One region of the Bradyrhizobium sp. BRP23 genome, then DNA from elsewhere that is predicted to be linked to it. Evidence: riboswitches for the same ligand, from Rfam matches in the RefSeq annotation. Region 1 holds a riboswitch; the other holds the start of a gene.

The links. A riboswitch is a leader RNA that binds a small molecule or an ion and turns the genes downstream of it on or off. The one in region 1 is predicted to bind cobalamin.
Region 2: another riboswitch for cobalamin. It lies ahead of metE (5-methyltetrahydropteroyltriglutamate--homocysteine S-methyltransferase); the one in region 1 lies ahead of I6F24_RS00445 (energy-coupling factor ABC transporter permease).

What each region holds. Positions count from the first base shown of each region.
Region 1 is NZ_JADYVW010000001.1:94,570-100,035, reverse strand. It holds gene cobM (precorrin-4 C(11)-methyltransferase) at 1-376, shown strand, start outside; gene I6F24_RS00455 (cobyrinate a,c-diamide synthase) at 376-1,686, shown strand; gene cobA (uroporphyrinogen-III C-methyltransferase) at 1,683-2,414, shown strand; cobalamin riboswitch at 2,460-2,679, shown strand; gene I6F24_RS00445 (energy-coupling factor ABC transporter permease) at 2,716-3,393, shown strand; gene cobF (precorrin-6A synthase (deacetylating)) at 3,439-4,188, shown strand; gene cobT (nicotinate-nucleotide--dimethylbenzimidazole phosphoribosyltransferase) at 4,194-5,246, shown strand; gene I6F24_RS00430 (histidine phosphatase family protein) at 5,239-5,466, opposite strand, start outside.
Region 2 is NZ_JADYVW010000013.1:46,712-52,177, reverse strand. It holds gene I6F24_RS28975 (nodulate formation efficiency C protein) at 492-1,274, opposite strand; gene I6F24_RS28970 (hypothetical protein) at 1,617-1,892, opposite strand; cobalamin riboswitch at 2,304-2,507, shown strand; gene metE (5-methyltetrahydropteroyltriglutamate--homocysteine S-methyltransferase) at 2,607-4,952, shown strand.

The DNA.
Region 1 (5,466 bases):
GCGCACGCCGGGCCGTGCCAGCGCGATGCCCGAGGGCGAGAAGCTCGCCGCGTTCGCTGCGACCGGCGCGGTGCTCGCGATCCACCTGTCGATCCATCTGCTCGACCAGGTCGTCGCCGAGCTGACGCCGCATTACGGCGCGGATTGCCCGGTCGCGATCGTCTGGCGCGCGAGCTGGCCGGAGCAGCGCATCGTGCGTGCGACGCTCGCAACGCTCGATGCGTTCGTGGGTGGCGAGATGGAGCGCACGGCGCTGATCCTGGTCGGCAAGACGCTTGGCGCTGCCGATTTTGACGAGAGCCGTCTCTATGCCGCCGATTACGACCGCCGCTACCGGCCCGTCGGTGCCGAGCCGCGCTTTCCGGAGGCGTCGTGATGCCGGCGAGCCTTGTCATCTCCGCGCCGGCCTCCGGCGTCGGCAAGACGACGCTGACGCTGGCGCTCGCCCGCGCCTGGCGCAAGCGCGGCTTGAACGTGCAGTGCTTCAAGAGCGGCCCCGACTATATCGATCCCGCCTTCCACGCCGCGGCCACGGAACGCGCCTCGGTCAACGTCGACAGCTGGGCGATGGATCGCAGCACCATCGCGCATCTCGTCAGCCGTGGCGGCGATGCAGATGTCGTGCTCGCCGAGGGATCGATGGGCCTGTTCGACGGTGTCGCTGCGCGCGGTGTCTCCGGCACGGGAGCGACCGCTGATATCGCGGAGATGCTGGGTTGGCCGGTGGTTCTGGTGATCGATCCCTCCGGCCAGGCGCAGACTGCGGCAGCGATCGCCGGCGGCCTTCGCGATTACCGCGCCGGCGTGCGCCTTGCGGGCGTCGTGCTCAATCGCGTCGCCAGCCCGCGCCATGAGGATCTGGTGCGGCGCGCGCTGAACGAGGCCGGTATCAAAGTGTTCGGCGCGCTGCCGCGCCATGCCGAGATCAGCCTGCCGAAGCGGCATCTCGGTCTCGTGCAGGCCGAGGAGCAGGCCGAGATCGGCAAGCTGATCGACGAGGCCGCGCGCTTTGTCGCCGAGCACGTCGATCTCGATGCGGTGCTCCACTCGGCAGGCCAATGGTCGCCGCAAGCTGTGGCGAACGGCTTGAACGTGAGGCCGCCCGGCCAGCGCATCGCGCTGGCGCGCGATGCGGCGTTCTCGTTCGTCTATCCGCATATGCTGGAAGCCTGGCGCGCGGCGGGCGCCGAGATCGTGCCGTTCTCGCCGCTGGCCGATGAAGCGCCCGATGCGAGCGCCAACGTGTGTTGGCTGCCCGGCGGCTATCCCGAGCTTCATGCAGGAAAGATCGCGGCCAATGCGCGCTTTCGCAGCGGCTTGCGCGCTTTCGCCGAGACGCGGCCGGTGCATGGCGAATGCGGAGGCTATATGGTGCTGGGCGCAGGCCTGACCGACGCCGACGGTATCAGCCATGAGATGGCGGGGCTGCTTGGCCTCGAGACCAGCTTTGCCAAGCGCCGCATGCATCTCGGCTATCGTCTTGCTGAACTGGCTGCGCCGATGCCGGGGCATCAGCCTGGCGCGCGCCTGCGCGGCCACGAGTTCCACTATTCGACGATCCTCGCCCAGCCCGATACGCCGCTCGCGGTCGTGCACGATGCCACCGGCGCGGTCATTGCCGAAACCGGCTCGCGCCGTGGCCATGCCACCGGCACGTTCTTCCATCTGATCGCGGAGGACCGGTGAGCGGTTTTGTCTCTTTCGTTTCCGCCGGTCCGGGCGATCCCGAACTCCTCACGGTGAAGGGCGCCACGCGGCTGCGCGAGGCCGACGTCGTGCTTTATGACGATCTTGCCTCCGGCGCGATCCTCGATCTCGCACGGCCCGGCGCCAATCTCGTTGCGGTGGGAAAGCGGGCCGGGCGTCCTTCGACCAAGCAGCACCACGTCAACCGTCTCCTGGTCGACTATGCCGCAACCGGCGCGCGCGTGGTGCGGCTCAAGTCCGGCGATGCCGGCATTTTCGGCCGGCTGGAGGAGGAGATCGAGACGCTGCGCGAGGCCGGCATCGGCTACGAGATCGTTCCCGGCGTCACCTCCGCCTGTGTCGCCGCCGCCCAGGCCGGCATTCCCCTGACCCGCCGGTATACCTCCCGCCGGGTGCAGTTCATCACCGGCGCTGACGTCACGGGCGAGCTGCCGCCCAATCTGAATTGGGCGGCACTGGCCGACCCCGAGGCCACGACCGTGGTCTATATGGGCCGGCGCACCTTTCCGGCGCTTGCCGCAAAATTGATCGCGCACGGCCTCGCTCCCAGCACTCCGGCGCTGTTCGCCGAATCTCTCGGGCGTCCCGACGAACGGCTGGTCCGCACCACGATTGCCGAGCTCGCCGAGCAGCTTGCGCGCGGCGGCGCCGCTTCCACCGCCGCCGTCATCCTGTTCGGCGCGCTGGCGGGAGAATATCCGGCATGACGGCTCCGGCATCGGTTCGCCCCTTGACGCCCGCGATGCGAAAGGGGCACACAAGAGCGGCATGGTGCTCGACGCGGCGCAAAGCGCCGGAGCATAATCGGGAATGGGGATGGGCGGACCCAGTTGCGGCGCCCAAAACCCCAGCCGCCCCCGCGACTGTAAGCGGTGAGGGCCTCCGAACCGCCACTGGACCGCAAGGTCCGGGAAGGCCGGAGAACCCAGTGAACCGCGAGCCAGGAGACCGGCCGTGCACGTATTGAGGCCAAGGCCGTCGGGTGTGACGGCGGAAAGGAATTGAGCCATGCATATCGAACCCGGGATCGTGACGGGCGCCAAGCTCGTGTTGAGTTACGCAACCGGCATCGCCGCAGGCGGCGTTGCCTTGAAGCTCGCGGTCGAGACCGTGCGCGAGCAGGGCGCCGGCTCGTTCGCGGCGCGGACGCTGGCCACCACCGCTCTCGTCTTCGTCTTCTTCGAGATCCTGCCGCACTTCCCGGTTGGGGTATCAGAGGTGCACTTCATCCTCGGCTCGACCTTGTTCCTGCTCTTTGGTGCTGCGCCCGCCGCCTTCGGCCTTGCATTTGGCCTGCTGCTTCAGGGCATGCTGCTGGAGCCAGTCGATCTGCCGCAATACGGCATGAACGTCACCACGCTGCTAGTGCCGCTGTTCGCGATCCAGGCGATCGCCACGCGGATCATCCCTCGCAACACCGCCTATGTCGATTTGAAATACGGTCAGGCGCTGGCGCTTTCGACGACCTACCAGGCCGGCGTGATCGCATGGGTGGCGTTCTGGGCGCTCTATGGCTCCGGCTTTGCGATGAGCAACCTCGCCAGCGTCGGGACGTTCGCTGCCGCTTATGCGCTGGTGATCGTGATCGAACCGCTCGCCGATCTCGCGGTGCTGGCGCTGGCGAAGTCGCTGCGCGGCGTCACCGCGCCCGGCCTCGTCACCCCGCGCCTGCACAACGCGGCGTAAGAGATCAGCGATGGGCGGCCGGTGTGGCCGCCCATCGCGCTCGCGATGCTCACGCTCTCCCTGATCGGCATCGGTTGCGGCGATCCCGCGCAGCTCACGCGCGCCGCCGTTGACGCCATCAACGCCGCCGATCTCATCCTGATCCCGCGCAAGGGGACTGCGAAATCCGATCTCGCCGATCTCAGGCGAACGATCTGCGCCGGTGTGCTCACCAACAAAACGACGCGCATCGCCGAATTCGATCTTCCCGTGCGCGATGCGACCGAGGCGGACTACCGCAAGGGCGTCGACGATTGGCACGATGCGGTGGCCGCGATTTGGTCGCAGACGATAGCTGGGCATCTCGAAGATGAGGGCAAGGTCGCGCTGCTGATCTGGGGCGATCCTTCGCTCTATGATTCTTCGCTGCGCATTGCGCGGCGGCTCGATCCATTGCCGACAATCGAGGTCGTGCCTGGGATCACCTCGATCCAGGCGCTGTGCGCGGCGCATGCGCTGCCGCTCAACGACATCGGCGAGCCGTTCCTGGTCACGACGGGGCGGCGCTTGCGCGAAGGCGGCTGGCCGCAGGGCGTCGATACCGTCGTCGTGATGCTCGATGGCGGCACGGCGTTCCAATCGCTGGATCCAGAAGGCCTGCAGATCTGGTGGGGTGCCTATCTCGGCATGCCCGATCAGATCATCATGTCCGGCGCGCTGGCTGAACTGGGCGCGCGCATTGCCGCCGTGCGGCAGGACGCACGCGAGCGGCACGGCTGGATCATGGACAGCTACATCATCAAACGCAGGCGTTGAGCAGCATGCTTCCCGAATGGGTTACCCAGAACTGCCCCGAGGTCTCCGCTGTTCATCGCGAGGCGGCCATTGCGCGGCAGGCGCAACTGACGAAGCCGACCGGCGCGCTCGGCCGGCTCGAGCAGCTCGCAATCGAGCTTGCGGGCCTGCAGGCCACCGAGCAACCGCGCGCCGCGCGGGTGCCGATCATCATCTTCGCCGGCGACCACGGCATCGTCGCGCAGGGCGTGTCGGCCTATCCGCAAGCCGTCACCATCGCGATGATGACGAATTTTGCTGCCGGTGGCGCCGCGATCTCGGTGCTGGCGCGCGAGCTGGGTTCGAGCCTCGAGGTGGTCGACGCCGGCACGCTGACCGAGGCGCAGATCGCGGGAATCGTCACCGACAAGCCGCGCAGCGGCACCCGCGATTTCAGTGTCGAGGCCGCGCTCACGCCCACGGAATTGGCCTTCGCCTTCGAGGCCGGGCAGCGCGCGGTGGTGCGCGCCGAGGCCGGCCGGCCTGATCTCTTGATCTTCGGCGAGATGGGGATCGGCAACACCACGACGTCGGCGGCGATTGCTGCGAGCCTGCTCGGTGTGAGTGCCGACGAGATCGCGGGCAGCGGCACCGGCGTCGATGCGTTGGGCCGCGCGCACAAGGTGCGGGTGATCGATGCGGCGATCGCGCATCACGGCGTTGCGGGGGCGTCACCCGAAAAAATCCTGTGCGCCGTCGGCGGCCTCGAGATCGCGGCGATCTCGGGCGCGATCATCGCGGCTGCGCAACGTCGCATCCCCGTGTTGATCGACGGCTTTATCGTCTCGGTGGCGGCGCTGGCAGCAGTGCGCCTCAACCCGTCCTGCCAGCCGTTCCTATTGCCCTCGCATCAATCGGCGGAGCAGGGACATCGGCTGGTGTTGCGCGCGCTGAATGTGCAGCCGCTGATCAGCCTCGATCTCAGGCTCGGCGAGGGGTCGGGGGCGGCGATCGCGCTGCCGCTGGTGCGCTCGGCCTGCGCACTTCACAACGGCATGGCGACGTTCGCGCAGGCCAACGTGCCGGATCGGCCTAGCTGATGCGTTGATTGACCGAGACGACACGCCAGCCGCCCGCGAGCCGGTCGATCCGGGTCAGCGACAGCGGATCTATCACGAAGCGCAGCGCGGCGTCCGGTGTGAGATCGAGCGCGATGCAGAGCGTGGCACGAATGGTGCCGGAATGAACGACCAGCGCCGCGGAGCCTGCGCCAATCTGCGCCAGGCCGAGGCGGACGCGGGCGACCTGATCCGCAAAGCT
Region 2 (5,466 bases), on a different contig from region 1:
CCGCTAACACTGCCCCATTACCCTATTAACCGGTTTCGTCGCAGCAGTCGATCCCGCGTGCCACCTCGGCCTCGGAATGGTCACGCTCTTGCGGGTGCCAGTCAGTCGCGCGATGCGCGGTTCGCACGCCGGATCGGGCTTGGGCCCGAGGCATCTGCAGGCCCAGTCCCGTGAAGAATGGCATGGAGAGCTGGTTCTCTCGCAAATGGTGTCCTTCCACTGCGTGGGGTGCGCCGAGGTCAAGCCGCCTCTCGCAAGGCGGCACGCGCCGCTGAGCTCGACTCCTCGCAGAAAGAATCGGAGGTAATCGTGCTGCCCCATTTTCTCGATGGCCGGCTGAAGGCCGCGGGAAAGCTCGCGACTGTTCAAGGTGTAAACACCGGAGAGTTTAGAGCTGATAGTCTTGCCGTTGCTCTGAGGCGTTCGGCCCTGCAGGAGCTACGGCGCGATCTTGCTCTGCGCGATCATTTACCGAGGCCTTTAGCTCCCTTCTAATCCTCCCGTTCCTTTGGCTCCATGCGAGCGAACCAGGAGCCAGGAGGAAAAGCCGCGATACGCTTGGCAAAGGAGGATTGCGGCTCCCAATCTTGTCCTTCGCTCTTCTCGAAAGTGATGACCCCGTTGTATGTAAAATAGCGGGGCCCTGGGATATTACAGTTCACCACAAGCAAAACGCGCCACAGATCACCTTTCTCGGTCGGCTTGTCATTCTGCTTCGGCAAGTAGTCCACTCCAACAGGATCAACGATAGTGCAGCTGCCCTGCCGCAGAAGATCACCGAGCCGACCTTGCATGGTCGTCACAAAGTTGAAGTTGGCCGGGTCATGCAGAAAGCCAAGATTTGCGTCCCTTTCGCCATCCTTGACTTCACTGGCGATCAACGAGAGCGCGAAGGCGCGCCAGCCCAATTCCATTGGCTTCGCATAGGTCGACGCAAGTTCAATCGTCCCGTCGAGCGCGACCTTCCAGGTGATAACGTACTCTTCGTCTGATTTATCATCCCGGTGCCTGGTCCAAGAAACAAAAACATATTCATTTTGGTCAAGTTCAGCGACGCCCCACATCCGAGGGACGAACTGTGCCACCTTCGAGACGTTGGAGATAACTTGTTCTATTGTCTCACCGTCTTGCGCTCGCCACGTTGACTTGACTCTTTCGACAAGGGGGCTGTCGTTAGCGCGAACAGTGTTGCTCGTCGCAGCCAGCCCGGCCAGGCAGATCAGGGATCGACCGAGCCAAAGCCATAGCGCGCGTCTTCCTGACGTTTTCTTCATAACCGTCGGCCTATCCGGTCTCATCCACACGTCATTCCAGAGCAGGCAACCTTCAACCTGTTATGCGCGAGCGCAAGAAGTTAGCGGCGACGCGACGGGGCGACCACTGGTTTTCCCGTGCGAGCAGGCGCTCCCCTCTATGTCACGCGCCGCTAACTTCACTGCCACCGACAGCCTCAATTTGCTGTGCTGGACATGCCCAGCAGGAGGACTGGGCAGGCAGAGGACGTGCATTCTTCGTGCCAGATAATAGACGGCAATTCGCACCGGTTTTGTGTCCTCTTTGTCGACTTTCCGACTGGCGCATGTCTCGATGTTTCCGTTCAACCTCTCCAGCACGGCTTATGCATCCCCGTCACGCACCGGATGTTCGACGGCACAGCGGAACGCCTCGGTGCCAAGTTCCTGATGAGAAGTGGCAGCACGTTTGCCGTCATTGAACCGTGTGGTTCGGTTATCGTTGCCGGAATGTGGGCTTTTGATCGCTGCCATGCCTTCGGGCACTTTCGGCCAAGGGGCCATGGCGCGTTTGGCGCTCCTTTCGCGACGTCCGGCGCTCCGGAAGTCGAGAACAGCCTCAGTCAGGCGCGCTTTGTACTCGATGGCGAACGACGGCAAGCCGATCTTCGCCGAGCATTTGGGGTGTGGCTGGCACCGCAAATCAAACGTGCTGCCCGGGTAAGTTGTAAGTTGCTGGCTTAGCCAGGTGTCTTGGCCTATTCAACACTGATCCTGTTGGTCGAGAAGGTGGCTGGATGGCGCGCGTGCTCGAAAAACCGCTGGGAAGCTGGGACTGGCGACAAATGCGTTCTGCTCGAGGCAGCGGCCCCGACCGCGCAAGCCGCATTTGTCCTTTCCACCGATCTGGCGTGCAACCCGCGGGCAACTGCGATGCTCATTGCGGTATCGCTGATTGGAGAGCACTGCTACATCATCTCAATGCTAGAGATGCACGGTCATTCGCGTAGCAGATGTCGCAGCATCAGCTTGAGACATGATCTGAGAGGTTGACGGAAGACTGCTCTTGCCGATAATCCAAGTCGTCGAGGTTCTCCGGTTTCCATTTGATCCGGAGCTAAGAGGGAAGCCGGTGAAAATGCCGGCGCTGCCCCCGCAACTGTGAGCGGCGAGCCGCTGTCCAACGACGTCACTGAAGCCTGCGCGGCTTCGGGAAGGCCGGACAGCAGCGATGACCTGCGAGCCAGGAGACCTGCCCCGACACTATATTCGTCCACGGGCGGGGTGTCCCGGTGGTGCGCCAAGCAGCCGTCGCACCGCGACTTCCCCTGCCTGCGTCCGCCATGGCCTTTGCCCCCAACATGGGTTAACGCTATGTCTCTTCTCTCCCTCCCTGTTGCCACGCTCGGAACGCCACGCATCGGTCCAAGGCGCGAGCTCAAAGTCGCTCTAGAAAGCTACTGGGCCGGAAAAAGCAGCGAACAGCAGCTGCTCGAGGACGCAGCTGGCCTGCGTGCCGCGAATTGGGCCCGTCAGAAATCTATCGGCGTCACGGTCATTCCATCGAACGATTTCTCGCTGTATGACCAGGTGCTCGACACAAGTGTCATGGTTGGCGCCATCCCGGAGATCTACGCCTCGAAAGCCGAATCCGTTTCGCTCAAGACATACTTCGCCATGGCCCGCGGTTCACAATGCGACGACCAGGAAGCGAGTTGCGGTCACGGACCGCGCGGATTTGGCGCACCCGCGCAGGAGATGACCAAGTGGTTCGACACCAACTATCACTATATGGTCCCCGAGTTTCACAGGGGACAGACTTTCAGGCTATGCTCTCGCAAGCCGATCGAGGAGTATGAGGAAGCCAAGGCCCTTGGCTTTCAGACCCGCCCCGTCCTGATCGGGCCGGTCACATTCCTAAAGCTCGGCAAGAGTCCCGATCCCACGTTCCAGCCACTCTCACTGCTGGATGAACTGATACCGCCCTATATCGAGGTTATGCAGGAATTGGCCAAACGTGGGGCAAATTGGGTTCAGTTCGACGAGCCCAGCCTAGTTCTTGATCTGGATGAGGGGACGCGAAAATCTTTGCGACATGCCTATGACCGGCTCGCCAAGGAGGGGCCGGCGATCAAGCTCATGGTTGCCAGCTATTTCGGCGACCTCGGCGACAATCTGGACACCGCCTTGAGCCTGCCAGTTGCCGGGCTGCACCTCGATCTGGTTCGAGCGCCACAGTTGTTGCACCAGATCATCGCTGGCGGCCGAAGTGATCTCGTCATGTCGCTCGGTGTCGTCGACGGTCGGAATGTATGGCGGTCGAATTTGTCGTCGCTGCGCCAGCGGCTCGAACCCGCGATTGCGAAGCTCGGCAAGGATCGTGTACAGATCGCCCCATCCTGCTCGCTGCTTCATGTGCCGGTCGATGTTGAACTCGAGACCGGCCTCGCTTCCGACGTCAAGAGCTGGCTTGCTTTCTCGGTCCAGAAGATGCGGGAGCTTGCGATCCTAGCGCGTGCACTCGCAGGCGACCAGAATGTTGCGTTAGCTCTTGCCGAGTCGGAAGGTGCCGCGACTGTCCGCCGGACTTCGCCGAAAATCCGTGATGCCAATGTCGCTGTCCGGATGAGAGCGATCGACCAGACCATGTGTCGGCGCGCGAGCCCATTTGCCCGTCGGGCCGAGATCCAAAGCAATCGATTCGGACTACCGGCTTTTCCTACCACGACGATCGGATCATTTCCGCAGACCACAGAGATCCGGAATGCCCGTGCGGCGCATGCGCGAGGTGCGATAAGCGACGAGCAATACGACAAGTTCCTCAAGGAGGAGACTGCGCGCGCCGTACGTTGGCAGGAGGACATCGGTCTTGACGTCCTCGTGCACGGCGAGTTTGAGCGCAATGACATGGTGCAGTACTTCGGCGAGCAACTCGCCGGCTTCGTATTTACCAAGAGCGGATGGGTGCAGTCCTACGGCTCGCGCTGCGTCAGGCCACCGATCCTGTTTGGCGATGTAGCACGGCCGAAGCCTATCACCGTGGACTGGTGGCGCTACGCGCAATCACTAACAAGGAAGCCGATGAAAGCGATGTTGACCGGACCGGTGACGATCTTGAACTGGTCCTTTGTTCGGGATGATATTCCCAGAAGCGAGGTCTGCCGCCAGATTGCGCTCGCGATCCGAGACGAAGTCCGCGATCTCGAGAATGCTGGTGCGACCATGATCCAGATCGACGAAGCTGCAGTCCGCGAAGGATTGCCGTTGCGTCGATCGGAGTGGGCGGCTTATCTCGACTGGGCCGTCGATTGCTTCCGCATCTGTTCATCGGGCGTCGCCGATCAAACGCAAATTCATACGCATATGTGCTACTCGGAGTTCAACGACATCATTGGTGCGATCGCTGCAATGGACGCGGATGTCATCTCGATCGAGACATCGCGCTCGAAAATGGAACTACTCGACGCGTTCAGGAACTACGAATATCCAAATCAGATCGGGCCGGGCGTGTACGACATCCACTCTCCACGCGTTCCCGAGACGAGCGAAATGAAGGAGCTGATGGTGTTGGCTCGGACGCGGCTGCAGGATTCGCAGCTCTGGATCAATCCAGACTGCGGCCTGAAGACGCGCAAATGGGAGGAGGTTCGGCCAGCGCTAGCGAACATGGTCACTGCCGCCCGCGAACTGCGCGCTGCATTCGATCCGCGAGGCCGTTGATCCGGGCTTCGGTCTCTTTTCGACAAAGCTGATCCGCTTGTGGTCATTTGCGCGGGAGCCTTAGGAACATAAAAAATGCCCCGCCCCGCTTAGCGGGCCGGGCGAAAGTCTGGGAGGAGCGAAGCTGACGCATTCGCGCGGACTTCCATCGGCGAAGCCGCCAGTTCGATCACGGCGAGGACATTCGCCGAAAATCTGAGCCGAGTTGAAGCACAAGATCAGCGTAGCTCAATTATGCCGTGGTATGCGACCGTATAGCCTGAGAGTTAGAATCTACACCAAGGTTTGTCGCTCATGAGCACGTCGGCACGATTACGACAGCAGCGAGGGGGCATGCCGGGCGGTCGCCGCAGGACAGCAAACTCGGTGCGCTTTCCTGCCTGGAGCCTTATGTTCGATCAGGGCGACGTAAGCCCGGCTCCATGGATCTCGCAAGCTTATCCAATGCATAAGCGGTTGCTAAATTTGAACCTTGCTTAAGGCAGTCCTTGGTCGACCGGTTCCACCCGATAGT